One region of the Metabacillus sediminilitoris genome, then DNA from elsewhere that is predicted to be linked to it. Evidence: riboswitches for the same ligand, from Rfam matches in the RefSeq annotation. Region 1 holds a riboswitch; each other region holds the start of a gene.
The links. Region 1 has a riboswitch for lysine ahead of GMB29_RS20635 (aspartate kinase). Riboswitches for the same ligand answer to the same signal wherever they lie in the genome.
Positions count from the first base shown of each region.

Region 2: another riboswitch for lysine. It lies ahead of GMB29_RS22310 (amino acid permease); the one in region 1 lies ahead of GMB29_RS20635 (aspartate kinase).
Region 3: another riboswitch for lysine. It lies ahead of GMB29_RS26465 (transporter substrate-binding domain-containing protein); the one in region 1 lies ahead of GMB29_RS20635 (aspartate kinase).
Region 4: another riboswitch for lysine. It lies ahead of dapA (4-hydroxy-tetrahydrodipicolinate synthase); the one in region 1 lies ahead of GMB29_RS20635 (aspartate kinase).

Region 1 covers NZ_CP046266.1:4,279,818-4,284,153, forward strand. The annotation lists gene GMB29_RS20625 (succinate dehydrogenase cytochrome b558 subunit) at 1-412, opposite strand, end outside; gene GMB29_RS20630 (YslB family protein) at 844-1,308, shown strand; gene GMB29_RS20635 (aspartate kinase) at 1,374-2,603, opposite strand; lysine riboswitch at 2,889-3,067, opposite strand; gene uvrC (excinuclease ABC subunit UvrC) at 3,134-4,336, opposite strand, start outside.
Region 2 covers NZ_CP046266.1:4,615,477-4,619,812, reverse strand. The annotation lists gene GMB29_RS22315 (APC family permease) at 105-1,931, shown strand; lysine riboswitch at 2,074-2,256, shown strand; partial or broken gene GMB29_RS22310 (amino acid permease) at 2,324-3,742, shown strand; gene GMB29_RS22305 (cation:dicarboxylate symporter family transporter) at 4,222-4,336, shown strand, end outside.
Region 3 covers NZ_CP046266.1:5,519,445-5,523,780, forward strand. The annotation lists gene GMB29_RS26460 (amino acid ABC transporter permease) at 1-455, opposite strand, end outside; gene GMB29_RS26465 (transporter substrate-binding domain-containing protein) at 522-1,358, opposite strand; lysine riboswitch at 1,461-1,644, opposite strand; gene GMB29_RS26470 (response regulator transcription factor) at 1,855-2,550, shown strand; gene GMB29_RS26475 (sensor histidine kinase) at 2,543-3,547, shown strand; gene GMB29_RS26480 (ABC transporter ATP-binding protein) at 3,647-4,336, shown strand, end outside.
Region 4 covers NZ_CP046266.1:2,670,112-2,674,447, forward strand. The annotation lists gene GMB29_RS12640 (AraC family transcriptional regulator) at 45-929, shown strand; gene GMB29_RS12645 (hypothetical protein) at 1,156-1,578, shown strand; gene dapA (4-hydroxy-tetrahydrodipicolinate synthase) at 1,697-2,584, opposite strand; lysine riboswitch at 2,707-2,885, opposite strand; gene GMB29_RS12655 (undecaprenyl-diphosphatase) at 3,535-4,062, shown strand.

The DNA.
Region 1 (4,336 bases):
TACTTAAAATCGAAGCCATCATATCATAGTTTACTTCTGCACCAAGTGCAGCTGCTATTCTAGTTTCCCAGACGTGCCAAGCAATAAAGATGAATGTTATAATACCTGTTACACGCTGAAGTAAAAATAGCCAGTTGCGTAGAAAACCATAATTGCTTACATTGTTTTTCGCTGTGAATGCAATGTAAACTCCGTAAATAGCATGATATAAAAGCGGAAGGAAAATAATTACGATTTCCAATACATACCTAAACGGCAGCATCTCCATAAAATGTGCTGCATTATTAAATGCTTCTGCCCCTCTTGTAGCAAAGTGATTGACAACAAGATGCTGAACTAAAAAGAGGCCTACAGGGATTACTCCCAGTAGTGAGTGCAGTCTGCGATTTACAAACTCTTTGTTTCCAGCCATTAAACTTACCCCCTAGTATCATTATTGCGCCCACGTTTTTGACTCATTTTTTAATTTTCCACCCGTTCATCATTTCAAGGTAAACTTAATCTATTATCATAGGGTAGTCACCGTGAAGATATAGAAAATATCCTGGGTGGTAACAGGCAGTATGTAACTAATAATCTACCAGTTAAGTAGAGATAAAATGTGACAAATTCATTTTACTCCCATAAAGTTTAAGCGTCAAGAAAACGCGTTCATAAATTTTAATTTTTCGACAAATCTTTAATTTTAATTAATCGCAGTATTTTTCCCTAAGATTGTGGCTTAACAATTGTACAATAATTTGATTTTTAATTCATATTACATGTTTTTCATAGTAGTTCTTGTTATATAATAAAGCAGAGAAAGAGGGGAATACCGTGAATAAACAATCAATCCTTGTAAATATGGAAGAATTAAAAGATATCCAAGTACCAGCATTCGGTTTTGAATTACTTAGAGAGGTCTTGCTCCCAGATATACTTGGTCAGGATCATGCTCAAATGCTTTATTGGGCCGGCAAAGGATTAGCTCGTAAATATCCGGTCGATACAATTGATGAGATCTCCGCTTTTTTTGAATCAGCAGGTTGGGGTACACTTACCTTACTACATAAAAAAAATAATGAAATGGAATTTGAGCTGCATGGAGAGCTCATTTCAATCCGATTTAATAAAGCTAATGAATACACCTTTCAATTAGAAGCCGGCTTCATTGCAGAACAGCTCCAAGCAATCAATAAGCACATAACTGAAACATATGAACAAGTTAAAAAACGTGCCAATAAAGTTGTATTCACAGTTAAATGGGACCATAAAGACATACTTGAAGAACAACATCCAATAGGTAAAAGAAGCAATCGAAAATTGTAATGTCACTCATTATGAGCTAATTTTATAGCAGGGGGTTGCACATAAGTGCCCCCCTCACTATTCTATTATATTCTCGTTACTTCTTTAGATAGTTCGAATGTACTGTGAAGCACATCAACAGCAGGAACCATTTGTTCTTGAGCAATTACTGTTGAAACCTTTATTTCCGAAGTACTCACCATTTTCACTTCAACTCCCTGACCAGCTAACACAGCAAACATTTCAGCTGCAACACCAGGGTTTGAAACCATACCAGAACCCACAATTGATACTTTTGCAAGTCCTGATTCTACTTCAATTCTCTCATAATTTAGGTCAGCTTTAAGTTGCTTAAGAATTGTATTTGTATCATCAAGATCACTTGTTTTAATAGAAAATGATATCGATGTTTTATTAACACTCGTTGTATTTTGTATGATAATATCAACATTTATTCCGTGATTAGCTAATCTTGAAAAAATAGTAGAAAGTGTCGGTAATTCATTAGGTAAACCTAATACTGATACTCTTGTTACTTGATCTTCAAATGCAATACCTCTAACGATTAAGTTTTCTTCCATGTTTGATTCCTCCCCAATTATCGTCCCTCTTTCATTTTCCATACTGGAACGAACTTCTAACAATACATTGTAGTTTTTTGCAAATTCTACTGCACGCGGATGTAAAACACCTGCCCCCAAATTAGCCAACTCAAGCATTTCATCATAGGAAATAGTCTCAAGTTTGCGAGCACCCTTCACATACCTTGGGTCTGTTGTGTAAACACCTGTTACATCTGTATAAATATCACATTTATCCGCTTTTAAAGCGGCAGCTAGTGCAACTGCAGTAGTATCAGAACCGCCCCTGCCTAATGTTGTAATTTGATTCTCATCTGACACACCTTGAAATCCAGCGACAACGACTATTTTCTCCTCAGCTAATTCCTTTAATATTTGGTCTGTATTAATATTAGTAATTCTTGCATTTCCATGACTTGCTTCTGTTTCAATACCTGCTTGCCATCCTGTAAACGAAATAGCTTGATAACCTTTTTCCTGAAGTGCCATTGATAATAAGGAAATTGTAACTTGTTCACCAGTTGTAAGAAGCATATCCATTTCCCTTTTATTAGGTTTTGAGGTTATTTGTCCTGCAAGTTCTACAAGATGATCTGTCGATTTACCCATTGCTGAAACAACAACAACGACATCATTCCCATTCTCTTTCTCTTGAATAACACGGTTTGCAACATTAAGAATTCTTTCAACAGTACCGACTGAGGTACCACCGAATTTTTGAACAATTATACCCAACACAATCTCACCCTTCTGTTATATTCAATGATCGGATATGTCTGATAAAAAGGTTAGAGTCTCTTTCAAAAGCGCAGGCGCGTCACCATCACCGACAAATCGAGACTGTCGAAAGTCAAAATACGCACAAATTGCATTTTGAATGCACTTTGTTCAAAATAACGGTTCTGGATGCCATGTGCTTATCCACAGTTCAAGAGCTAGATCATTTCCTAAGCAATAAAAAAAGCAATGAGACGAAAAACATCCCATTGCTTATAAAAACGAAACAAACTTCGTTTCTTACAATGAGATAGCTCTCCAAGAAAATTTTTCTTGACAATTTTACATCTCTTAAATGTAAAACCAGCAAATAAAGCAAATGGTGCTTTAATCACTTCGGCGAATACCCCTTTCACCAGCTGTCCTTGGATACCATTCTCCTCGAACTGGTTACTCTTGAAATTCGCACCTCTACCATCATTTAACAAACTTACGATCAAAGTATGAAATTAATTAATATCCTATCAGATAATACCGAAAATAACAACCTATTCTTTTAGATACTCAACGATTTGTTTGGCAAGATTCTCAGGCATTCCAGCTTCTTTAAACTGCTCAATACTTGCTTCTTTCATTTTCTTTAAAGATCCGAAATGTTTTAAAAGCAATTTCTTTCGTTGTGCCCCTACACCTGGAATTTCGTCTAAAACAGATTGAAATGCATTTTTACCGCGGAGCTGACGATGAAATGTGATGGCAAAACGATGAACTTCATCTTGAATTCGTTGAAGTAGATAAAATTCCTGACTATTTCTCTCCAATTGGATAAAGACAGGCGGAGATCCAATAAGTAACTCAGAAGTTCGATGTTTATCATCTTTTACAAGACCTGCAACAGGGATATTAAGGGCTAACTCATTTTCCAGAACATCTTGGGCAGCAGCTAAATGTCCTTTTCCTCCATCAATAATGACTAGGTCTGGTAATGGAAGTTCTTCTTTAAGTGCACGACTATATCGTCTTCTAACAACCTCTCTCATAGATTCGTAGTCATCAGGACCTTGAACACCTTTTATTTTATATTTTCTGTAATGCTTTTTAGCTGGTTTTCCATCTTCAAAAACAACCATTGCTGATACAGGATCTGTTCCTTGAATATTAGAATTATCAAATGCCTCAATGCGGTGTGGTGTATGAATGCCAAGTTTATCACCAAGGTTTTCAACAGCTTTTATGGTTCTTTCTTCATCACGTTCAATTAAAAAGAATTTTTCTTTAAGCGCGATCTTTGCATTTTTATGTGCCAATAAAATTAAATCCTTCTTTTTACCTCGCTTTGGCTGTAATGTTGTTACATCTAAAAGCTGCTCGACTAATCCATTTTCAATACTATCTGGTAATAATATTTCCTTTGGAACAAAGTGATTTGCTTTCAAATAAAATTGCCCTAGATACGTTAAAAACTCTTGCTCCGGACTATCATATATCGGGAACATTGATACTTCGCGTTCAATTAACTTACCTTGGCGAATGAAGAAGACTTGAACACACATCCACCCTTTATCATAGGCATACCCAAACACATCACGATCAACAAAGTCATTTAGCGTCATTTTTTGCTTTTCCATCGTTGCTTCAATATGGAGGATTTGGTCACGGAATTCCTTCGCACGTTCGAATTCTAATGCTTCTGATGCTTTGACCATTTTTTCCGTTAGCTCTTCTTTAATGTTTTTATATCCGCCATTAAG
Region 2 (4,336 bases), 340 kb from region 1:
TTTTTGTCGTTATTAAGATATTAAAAATTAATTAATTAACGGCTTATATGGAGTTACCTGGGGAATATATAAAATGAATTTAATACTAATTTGGTGGTGCAAAAATGATAGCTGCGATTAAACGATTTTTAATTGGTCGACCACTTAAGTCAACCGAATTAGGGGAACAAAAACTTAATAAAAAGAAAGCTCTTGCCATTTTATCTTCTGATGCTTTATCGTCAGTCGCATATGGCCCTGAACAGATCTTACTTGTTTTAGTAACAGTAAGTACGGTTGCTTTTTGGTATTCAATCCCGATTGCTATTGGGGTGCTTTTCCTATTAACGGCTCTTATTTTGTCTTACCGACAAATTATTTTTGCCTATCCGCACGGAGGGGGAGCATATGTCGTTTCGAAGGAAAACCTTGGTGTCAATCCTGGGTTAATTGCAGGGGGGTCGTTATTAGTCGATTATATACTTACCGTAGCAGTAAGTGTATCTGCTGGAACGGATGCGATTACTTCTGCTTTTCCAAACTTACATGACTATAATGTCCTAATTGCATGTATTTTGGTTATCTTTTTAACGATTTTAAATTTAAGGGGAATAACAGAGTCAGCCTCTGTGTTAGCTTATCCAGTTTACTTATTTGTATTGGCGTTATTTATTCTGATTGGAGTAGGAATTAATAATATACTAACTGGCAATGTCTCACCAGATTTACATTCACCTATAGGCACACCAGTAACTGGTATTACCTTATTTTTGCTGCTAAGAGCTTTTGCATCTGGGAGTTCAGCATTAACTGGTGTTGAAGCCATTTCTAACGCTATTCCTAACTTTAAAGATCCCGGTCCGAAAAATGCTGCAAAAACATTAATGGCAATGGGGATTTTACTAGCTATCTTATTTTCGGGAATCGTTTATTTAGCTTATTACTATGGCATTACACCAAAAGCTGAGGAGACGGTTGTCTCACAAATTGCTGCAGAAACGTTTGGAAGAAATTTCATGTACTATTTCATACAGGGAACAACAGCTATGATCCTTGTACTTGCTGCGAATACCGGATATTCAGCATTTCCATTACTCGCCTTTAACCTTGCTAAGGATAAATATATTGCAAGGATGTTTACGATAAGAGGCGATCGTTTAGGGTATTCAAATGGAATTATTTTTCTAGGAGCCGCATCAATTCTGTTAATCATTGTTTTTAAAGGCCAAACAGAACAATTGATACCACTTTATGCTGTAGGAGTTTTTATACCTTTTACATTATCTCAGACCGGGATGCTCGTAAAATGGATTCGAGAAAAGCCTAAAGGCTGGATTGTTAAATTAGTGATCAATTTCATTGGTGCCTTAATTAGTTTTCTAGTTATGTTAACATTTTTTATCACCAAATTTGGTCAAGTATGGTCTGTTTTAATTTTCTTACCATTACTTGTTATCATCTTTCATCGGATTAAAAGTCATTATTTGGCGGTAGGAAACCAGCTAAGGATAACAACTTGTGATCCTGTTAAACCAATTGAAGGAAATGTCATTATTGTACCTGTAGCTGGAATCACTCATGTGGTTGAAAACTCGCTAAACTATGCAAAGTCTCTTAAGGCAGATCAAATTATTGCGGTGTATGTTTCCTTTGAAAGAAAAGATGTAAAAACATTTGAAGAAAAATGGCAAAAATGGCAGCCTGATATAAGATTAGTTACACTTTACTCTTATTACAGAAGTATTATCCATCCGTTAAAAAAGTTCATTGACACAGTAGAACATAAAGCAAACGAATCGAACTATCGGGTAACTGTATTGATACCGCAGTTCATTCCAAAGAAAAAATGGCATAATATTCTTCACAATCAGTCAAGTTTACTCATTCGTGCAGTACTTCTTTATAGAAAGGATGTTATTGTCACTACTGTTCCCTACCATCTTAAAGAATAACTCTCAATAGTAGAATGAAACGAAAAATTTAGTTCTGAAGAATAAGAATATTAAAGCATTTTAGTAGCTTATTGACACTGGATAAAATGATTTGATATTCTCAAAACTAAACAATTATATAGGTGAAATCCTCATCATATCTCGGTGAGGTAGAGGTTGCAGCGGTTATGAGTAGTGTTTTTGGAGATCTGGTGGGATTGTAGAAATAAACACAAAAGGAATTGCTGCCGAAGTATGGGTAACCACACCAGCTATCCATACTGGGACTGCATCAAAAAGGTGTAGTACTGTCATAGATTAACATCTATGGAGAGCTATGAAGAGATTGTTGCGGTTTTTTTGAATTCAAAGCGCATGAATATACAATTTCATGCGCTTTTTTCGGAGGGTTTATGATGAAAGAAAAAAAGTGGGGGCTGTTGATTTTAACCTCTTTAGTTGTAGGTAATATGGTAGGTTCAGGGATATTCATGCTGACGAGCACACTAGCACAGACAGCAAGTCCTCTTGGCGTCGCATTGGCATGGTTACTTACAGGTCTTGGTGTATTAATGATTGCACTAGTTTTTGGGAAATTATCGATTCGAAGACCTGACTTAACTGCCGGTCCGCAAAGCTATGCCCGTGAATTATTTGAATCACCTCGTACGGGAGATATAGCCGGATTTAGTATGGTTTGGGGATATTGGATTGCGAACTGGATTAGTAATGTTGCCATCATTACAAGTTTTGCAGGATACTTGTCAACATTCTTCCCGATTATGAGTGCTTCTACTGTTTTATTAACAGTTGGAAATCAAGATATTGAGGTTGGAAGATTTGTTACATTTACTATTTGTACAATCTTGCTTTGGGGAACTCATTTTATCTTAATTACAAACCTTAATGCTGCAGGAAAATTAAATGTAGTTGCGACAGTTACGAAAATAATGGGTTTTGCTTTATTTATTGTTGCAGCACTATTCACATTTCAATATTCAAACCTTGGGGATCTTTATACACCAGTAATAGATTCAGCAGGTCAAACACATGGACTTTCTTCTCAAATTAACATGGCGATGATATCAACACTTTGGGCATTTGTTGGAATTGAGTCAGCTGTTATTTTATCTGGACGGGCAAAATCACAAAGAGATGTCAGCCGCGCCACGGTTATCGGCTTATTTATTGCGTTATTGATCTATATGGGAATAACGTTGCTTATTATGGGGGTTTTACCGCAAGAGGTTTTAAGAGCTTCTGATAAACCGTTTGTGGATGCACTTTCTGTTATGATTGGTGACACCGGTGCGACAGTTATGGCGATACTCGCTATTATTGCCTTATTTGGATCAACAATTGGTTGGATCCTGCTAAGTGCTGAGGTACCTTATTAAGCGGCAGCAAAAGGAGTCTTTCCGAAATATTTTGCTAAGGTTAATAAAAAGGGAAGCCCTGTACGAGCATTAACATTAACAAATGCAATGTCACAATTATTTATTCTATCGGTTATATCAGGTACGATAAGTGAGGCCTATACATTTTTAACGACATCAGCAACGCTTGCTTATTTGATACCATATTTAGTCTCAGCTATTTTTTTCTTGAAGCTAATTATAAAAGGACAGACATATGATCATCAAAATGGATTGCGTATGGTAGATGGAATCATTGCAGTTTTTGCCCTTATATACTCGATTTATGTCATTAAATCTGGAATAGCTGATATGGTGACATTTACATTGGGAATAGGACTATTCGCAGCTGGAGTGATCTTGTACCCAATTATTAATCGCGGGAAAAAGAATCACCAGCTTACTAATAAAAACTAAAATATTGCATATTCACTCGATATCTTATTAGACAGGAAAGATGAAAGCGAAAAATCAGCTTGGTAAAAATTGTACAAGCTGATTTTTAATATGACAATACCAATATCATAGTGAGTGAAAGGTGATCATGACTTAAAGGGCCATCCTCCAGACCAGATAACAGGTGAAAATTGAAATTGGTTCTAAAGGGTGTGGAAGTGGTTCGATTCCAACCGACAAAAACACAAAGTGAAATCGAGAAGAAATACCTATTGCTTTGTTTTTTATTATTTGATTATTTAGGCCTATAAAGTGGAGCTGTTTTGTGAAAATAAACCTTTTTTATTATTCTGTAATATTTAAAACTGAATATTTAAACAATTAAGTTCTTTGTATCTATAGGGTGGTTCTTATTTCCTAACCGTAATTATTATTATTGTAGAAAAAGTTCTTTTAGGATATTATATATAATGTATAAGTGTAAGATGGGAGGAATAACGTTGAAAAGAATTGGACTTGCTTGGCAAATTCTCATCGGTTTAATTCTTGGGATTATTGTTGGAGCGATCTTTTATGGTAATCCACAAGTAGCTGCATATTTACAGCCGATCGGTG
Region 3 (4,336 bases), 1.2 Mb from region 1:
GGCAATACGACATTCATCATTGTTTGTAGATGATTCATTCCTAACGCATGTGCTGCTTCAAATTGGCCTTTATCAATCGATACAACACCACCGCGAACAATCTCAGCCATATAAGCTCCTGTATTAATCGACACGATAAAGATTGCTGCAGCTAACGGATCCATATCGATCCCATACGCTAAAGCTGAGCCATAAAAAATAACCATCGCTTGCACAATCATCGGTGTTCCGCGGAAAAATTCAATATAAATCGAAAGAATGACATTAATCACTTTTAATAAAATCTTTTTTGCACCTTTTTCAGGCATTGGAATCGTACGAATAACTCCCGCCAGCAATCCGATGACCGCTCCAAAAATAGTACCTATTAATGCAATTAAAAGTGTTACTCCTGCTCCACGCAGGAACATCGGCCAGTTTTCTGTAATAATTTTTATGATCCACTCAAATGTCATGGTTCTCCTCCTTTACTTCATCATAAAACCGACTGTAAGAAGTTACAGCCGGTTTTAACTTGATCCTTATTCTGCTGCTGGTTGATTTTTAATCGCCGCATCCATGATACTAGTACGTTCTTCCTCTGAAATACCTGCTAAAATTTCATTGATTTTTTCTGTCAATTCACTGTCCTTTGCAACACCTACAGCAATTGCTGTATCATCATCAGATGTTTCAAATCCTTTAGTAAATTCAACCATTGCAAAATTTTCGTTAGCAGCTGATGCACTAACAGCTTCAGGTCGCTCTGAAACGTAACCATCAATGACTCCTGATTCAAGAGCCACCCTCATTGCTGGGAAGTTATCCATAGCTGGCTCTTTCGCGACACCTTCAATTTGATCAATGACTGAATAATGGAATGTATTTAATTGAGCTGTTACTTTAGCTCCTTTGAAATCTTGGATTGAAGTAGCACCATCATACTTGCTGCCTTTTTTAACGACCATAACTAAATCTGATTTATAATAGTTGTCTGAGAAATCGATTGTTTCTTTTCGTTCAGCTGTCGGCGACATGCCTGCGATAATCGCATCGATTTTACCTGAAGTTAAAGCCGGAACAAGTCCGTCCCATTCTGTTTTTACAATCACTAATTCTTTTCCTAAACCATCAGCAATTTTTTTAGCGATCTCAACATCATAACCGCCAGCATATTCTGCATTGCCATCAATTTTAACAGCACCATTTTCATCACCTGTTTGCGTCCAGTTAAATGGTGCATATCCAGCCTCAAGACCAACCTTGAATGTATTATCGTCTTTAGATGAAGATTCTGGACTGCTGCTTGTGCCACATCCTGCTAATAGGATAATAGCTGAAAGTAATGTGACGATAAAAAATGGTAATTTTCTTCTCATCATTATCTTCTCCCCCTGTTTTCTGGTTTTAACTAAATAAAAAACGGCCTGAGATAAACTCAGGCCGTATGTATAGTCACCTTAAAGTCCTCTTCTTTCCCCAAATGAGATAGCACAACTCAATAAACCGGGATGTTTATTGAGACAGTCCTGCAGCTCTTAACTACAGACCCAGCTAGTAATACTGAGAATATTACCCGCTTCGGCGACATTTCCTTCTCCATAGCATCATCGTTTTCTCTAAACTCCACTACAGACTGTTAAATACCGCGCCTCTACCTCACTGTAAAAAGTGAGGTTACTATTAAATTATATGTCTATTATCCTACAATAACATATGCAATCTGTCAACACAGCTTTAAATAGGTAAATTTTAGTATATGGTTTTCATAAAGAGTCACTAACCTTCCTTATATTTACAAAATTACCTATAGAACATAGAATCTTTTTGCTATACTCTTTAAATAAGACATACAAGTAAAGTGTGGTGAATCGATTGTTTAAACTATTGCTAATTGAAGATGATGAAACACTATTTCAAGAAATTAAGGATCGATTGACTGGGTGGTCTTATGATGTTTATGGAATTAACGATTTTAGTAAAGTAATTCAAGAGTTTACTGCCATAAAGCCAGATCTAGTCATTATAGATATTCAATTGCCGAAATTTGATGGATTTCATTGGTGCCGAATGATTCGAACACACTCAAACGTTCCAATTATTTTCTTATCCTCGCGTGATCATCCGACTGATATGGTGATGTCTATGCAGCTTGGAGCTGATGATTTTATCCAAAAGCCATTCCATTTTGATGTACTCATTGCAAAAATACAAGCTATTCTTCGGCGAGTATACAATTACAACACTGAACCTATATCCCTCAAAACATGGAGCGGGGCAACGGTTGATTATGAAAAAAATGTGGTAACTAATGACGCAGGCTCAATCGAATTAACAAAAAATGAAGTTTTCATATTAAAAATACTAATCGAACATAAAAATAAGATCGTAAGCCGTGAAGAATTAATAAGAAGCTTATGGGATGACGAACGGTTTGTAAGTGATAATACCTTAACCGTCAATGTTAATCGATTGCGGAAAAAACTAGAAGAACTCGGGTTGGGGCGTTATATTGAAACAAAAATTGGACAGGGTTATATTGCAATTGAAGAGGAAGATGCAAATGGTTAAAACATTCTTAATGGAAAGGCGAAGCTGGATTCTTTTCTTTTTATTCCAGCAGTTGATTATCCTCTTTATCGCTTATATAGATACAACGATCCCATTCCAGTCTGTAGTCTATTTGATTTTCATATGCATGATCGTGTTTAGTCTTTTTTTGTTTATCCGTTACAACAAAGAAACTAAGTTTTATAAAAGATTAGAAGAATGGGAAGATCATCTAGATTTAACAAGCTTAAATGAATCGGATAGTCCCTTTGAAAAGATAATTGAAAAACGGATCACTGACCAAACAAAACAATTGAAACTTATTGTTTCACAAAATCGAATGATTGTTGAGCATGAAAAAGATGAACTTTTATCTTGGATTCATGAGGTAAAGACACCTTTGACAGCGATGCATTTAATGATAGAAAGATTAGATGACTATGCATTAAAATCACAACTAACCTATGAATGGCTGCGTATCCACCTGCTATTAGATCAGCACCTCCATCAAAAACGGATTACCTTTATTGAAAATGACTTATATTTAGAGATGCTTCCTATTAAAGCCATCATCACAAAAGAGCTTAAAACGTTACAAACATGGTGTATTCAAAAAGGGGTTGGCTTTGATATACAGCTTGAGGTAACCGAGGTACTTAGTGATGCAAAATGGCTGGCTTTTATTATAAGACAGCTATTATCTAATGCGGTAAAATATAGTGATTCAGGCGATATCATCATTCGAAGCTATAAGCATGATGATCAAACGATTTTAGAAATTCAAGACTTTGGCAGGGGCATTGATTCTAAGGATTTACCGCGAATTTTTGAAAAAGGCTTTACATCCACAACGAAACATGATGACAATGCGTCTACAGGTATGGGCTTATATTTATCAAAAAAAGCGGCAAAACCATTATTAATATCGATAAATGTTTACTCCATAATCGGTGAAGGTACAACCTTTGCTTTGCTCTTTCCAAAAAGAAATGATTTCGTGAATATAATCGGCATGTGACATGAATGTCACATGCTTTTCTTTTTTGTTCGAACAATCAAAGGAAAGCATGACATTGATTTTTTATAATGAAACTACCAAATGAAGGGAGTTATCTGCATGCTTATATTAGAAGCAACTAAAATTCATAAAAGCTATGGGAATAAATTCAATAAACAAGAGGTATTAAAAGGAATTGACATTCGAATTCATAAAGGTGAATTTGTTAGCATCATGGGAGCATCTGGTTCAGGTAAAACAACGCTTCTCAATGTTTTATCATCTATTGATAAGGTCAGCCATGGAACAATTAAAATAAATGAAAATGAAATGACAAAAATGAAGGAGAAGCAGCTTGCTGAATTCCGTAAAGAACATTTAGGATTTATCTTTCAAGAATATAATTTATTAGACACGTTAACAGTGAAAGAAAACATTCTTTTACCACTATCCATTACGAAAACACCTAGAAAAGAAGCAAATGAAAAATTTCAGGAAGTGGCAACTGAACTTGGAATATATGAATTAAAAGATAAGTATCCAAATGAAATTTCCGGCGGTCAAAAACAGCGGACATCCGCTGCGAGAGCATTTATTCATGAGCCAAGTATTATTTTTGCTGACGAACCAACTGGTGCACTTGATTCAAAATCGGCTTCCGATCTATTAAATAAATTAAGCGACTTAAACGAAAAACGAAAAGCAACCATTATTATGGTTACTCACGATCCTGTCGCTGCAAGCTATTGCAGCAGAGTCATTTTTATAAAAGATGGGCAAATCTATTCACAGCTAAATAAAGGTGATCAA
Region 4 (4,336 bases), 1.6 Mb from region 1:
AAATAATCAATTCCTGCTATTCTTTTGATGAAGGAGGTTATGTAATGGATTTGCTTAAGAACATGAATCGAGCGTTACTGTATATAGAAGAAAATCTTACACATGAGATTGACTTTAAAGAAGTTGCAAGGCTTGCCTTCTGTTCTGAATATCATTTTAAACGGATGTTTTCTTTCCTCTCAGGTATTACGCTCTCAGAATACATCCGTCGCAGACGCCTGACCCTTGCAGCATTTGAGCTTACTAACAGTCACATCAGAATAATTGATGTTGCAATGCAATATGGATACAGCTCAGCAGATTCATTTACGAGAGCTTTTCAAGGATTGCATGGTGTAACACCATCACAGGCCAGAAATAATGGGCAATCACTAAAGGCCTATCCACAAATGACCTTCCAATTATCAATTAAAGGAGGAAGTGAAATGAAGTACCGAATCGAAGAAAAAGCGGCATTTCACATCGTTGGGATTAAGAAAAGAGTGCCGATTGTATTCCAAGGAGAAAACACGGAAATAACAGCAATGTGGAAAATATTGAATATGGAGATGATCAATAAACTGAAAGAACTATCTAATGTTGAACCGATCGGACTGATTCAGGCATCAACAAATTTTTCGGAAGGCCGAATGGAGGAAAAAGGAGATCTTGATCATTATATTGGTGTGGCAACAACGAAGGATTGTCCGGATAACCTTACACAACTCGATATTCCTGCCTTAACGTGGGCAGTATTCGATTCAGTCGGTCCTTTTCCTCATACACTGCAAGAAACTTGGGGACGTATATATGCCGAATGGTTTCCATCTTCATACTATCAACAGACAGAAGGACCAGAAATATTGTGGAACGAGGGTAAAGATTTAACATCACCAACATTTAAAAGCGAAATTTGGATCCCGGTTAAGAAAAAAGTAGAAGTAATATGATCAATGCGGAAAAGTTAATAGATCTTCATTTATAGAAAAGAAAGGTATATACCCATGTCACTTAAATGTATTTAAAGGAAAGGATGCGATGCTTCAATAAAGAAGGATCGCTTTTTCCTTTCTATATAGAGGGAGTTGAATAATTATATCCCCATCAAAAGTAAATTTAACATTCGCATTTGTCCATATTATTGCATAACGTGTATAAAGAATGGGGTGAAATAAAGTGAATACTCAATCAGAAACCAAAAATCAAACCAAAGAAAGTAGTCATAATGACAATAAGGAATTGATTAACCAACTTGAAAAACAGGTTTCCATTGCAGTCTGGATTCAATTCATCGGTGCAATAATGGAATCATTATATTTATCTAAAATTATGTTGATTAGTGAGGAAGTTAGAGCAGATGAAAATGAAAGACAAATAGTACTGTCGTCTTGGGTTGGAAGCATTGGAACATTTTTAGATAGTATTGGTACTACAACTCAAGCCTTTACAAGTGATGAAAAAATCGAACTGGAAGGAGAAGTACTCTCTAATTTTGGGGATTGGATAAAAGTAATCAGTTCAATACTCGATGCACACGCGGGTACACAGATAATTATTGAGGACAAAGAGAAATTAAGACAGCCTACTTTCTTCCCATAAAGAACAAAGGACATGACATATTATAAATGACTAATATGTCATGTCCTTCCATTTATCTATCTCTTTTTTGGTCTTGATAAGGACTTGCCTGTTCATCTATCCTTTTGTTTATGGTTAGTTAGCTGCTAACGTTGATGTTACTAGCTTCAAGAACACTCTTTAAAGCTCTTGTCTCGTCATCATTCAAAGCCACCATCGGCAAGCGAACACCGCCAACTTGAATCCCGCGCATATTCAAGGCTGCTTTTACAGGTGATGGATTTGGTGCAGCGAACAATGCGTTCATAATCGGCAGAAGCTCGCGATGTAATACACCAGCTTTGATAACATCGCCATTTTTAAAACTGTTGATCATATTTTGCATTTCATTGCCAATGATGTGGGAAGCAACGGAAACAATTCCAGCCCCACCAATCGCTAATACAGGTACTGTTAAGCCATCATCACCGCTGTACAATGTAAAATCACTAGCTGATTTACTTATGATTTGCGCCATCGCATCAAGGTCACCGCTTGCTTCTTTGATGCAAACAATATTTTCTATGTTTGAAAGGCGGACAATCGTTTCAACCGTCATGTTAACAACACTTCGACCTGGTATATTGTAAAGCATGATTGGTAATACCGTTGATTCGGCAATGGCTTTAAAATGCTGGTACATGCCTTCTTGTGATGGTTTGTTATAGTATGGAGTGACCAGCATAATGCCATCAACTCCTGCTTCCTCAGCAAGACGAGTTAAGCTGATCGATGCTTTTGTATTATTAGAGCCGGTCCCAGCGATGACTGGCACTCTTCCTGCAACAACGTTTACAACAAATTTAAAAAATTCTACTTTTTCTTCAGTTGTTAGTGTTGGTGATTCGCCTGTTGTCCCAGCGATCACTAGTCCATCAGAGCCATTATCAATAAGATGATTCACTAACGTTCTCGTAGCTTCAAAATCGATTTCACCATTATGATCAAACGGAGTCACCATTGCTGTTAATACTTGACCAAAATTCATATCTACACACCCTTTTTGTATTTTTTAATAAGAGGAGGGTAGGGCAATTTTCCATAAACGCAAAAAAGCAACAACGAGGGATTCGCTGTTGCATTAGAAACAATAAGAATCAAAAATCGTTCCCGTGCGATAGCCCTCCATATAGTTTCCTATATGACAGTTCTGTATTTATTCAATAGCAGAACCAGCTTCAAGAACATGAGATTCTTTCCGCTTCGGCAAATACCCCTTTCTACAATCGTCACTGGATCTCATTCTCCTCGAATTGTATACTAATGATCTTTGCGCCTCTATCCTCACTTCAAAAGGTTTTGAAATAAGAAATATGTAATTGAGTGTAATATAACAGATAATTCTTTCAATTGCAAGGAAATTATGATTTTTTATCTTGGATGGAATACGCCAACTTCTTTGGGTATTTATTATTTTATAAGCTCTGTTAAACTTGCCTTTTGATCATAACATCTGAATTCTTCCTGTCTAAGTAATTATAATGATATGACGTTTTAGACACTTGAATAACATACAGATTGATGTCCTTCAAAAGAAAATGCGATATAAAAAGAGACTAATCGAAACAGACTAGCCCCCCCATTATATCAATTATTCCGTTCAAGTTTTTCATGAAAATAACTCCAAGCTGCCATAGCTGCAGCAGAAGTGATTTCACCAACAAAGTGTAATATGCCTACAAGTAGGTCCAATAAAACCAACTCCTTAATAAGCATCTACTAACACATGAATCCACCACCACTTATTTTAAACGAAAGAAAAAGTTTCAATAAAATACCAAATATACTTGTACATTTGGTACGAGACAGCAGTTCTTCAGGTAACTGTAAGATATGATTGCTTTCGTTTATTGTTGCAACTAATTAGAGTTATCTATACATAATTCCTGCTTCACGGGGAATTTTATTTATATCTATAAGGTTAGGAGATCCTTTTTTATGAACAACAAAGCTTTTAATATCATCAACGGTCTATCAGGACGTTGTACACCCATTGATTTATTGATGATAGTGATTTCAAATAAGATTCGATATGTATTTGTTTTTGTATTGATAGTTATGTGGTTTAGAAATGATTCCAATAAAAAAGCTGCTGGAAATGCGGTGAAATCTTCGGGGATTACCTTGATCATACATACAATCATTAAATTGGTTTATTTTAAACCACGTCCTTTTATGAAACGCCGCGTAGGCATATTGATTCCATCAAAAATGGATTCAACGTTTCCTAGTAAACACACGCTGTTAGTATTTGCTATTTCAACATCTATCTTTCTTTATAACCGTGTCCTTGGTTTAATCATGATGGTTTTGGCAGGCTTAACTGGCTTTTCACGTATTTGGGTAGGCCATCATTATCCATCTGATATTATTGGAAGTGCATTTATTGGTTCTATGACGAGTATTATTCTTGATAAAATACCAACTGATACTCACATGGAACTGAAAAAAAAGCCTACTCATTAAGGTCACTTTCATTGTTTATTAGTGGTAATCGCCTAGTATGGAGGGGATCTCCATCGTCCATCAAATATATCCGTTACTAAGGCAGGAATGGGAGTTCATAGTAGTAATTAACGACATTGACGAATATTTTAGAAGATCCTTTACTTTTAAGAGGATCTTTTTTCTTTTGTCCATATCTTTATTTTCATGGATCGATCGATACTGTTACCATGAACCGAAACTTCCTGACATAGAAAAATCATCAGCTAAATAAGGATAAAGAGTAATATGAAAT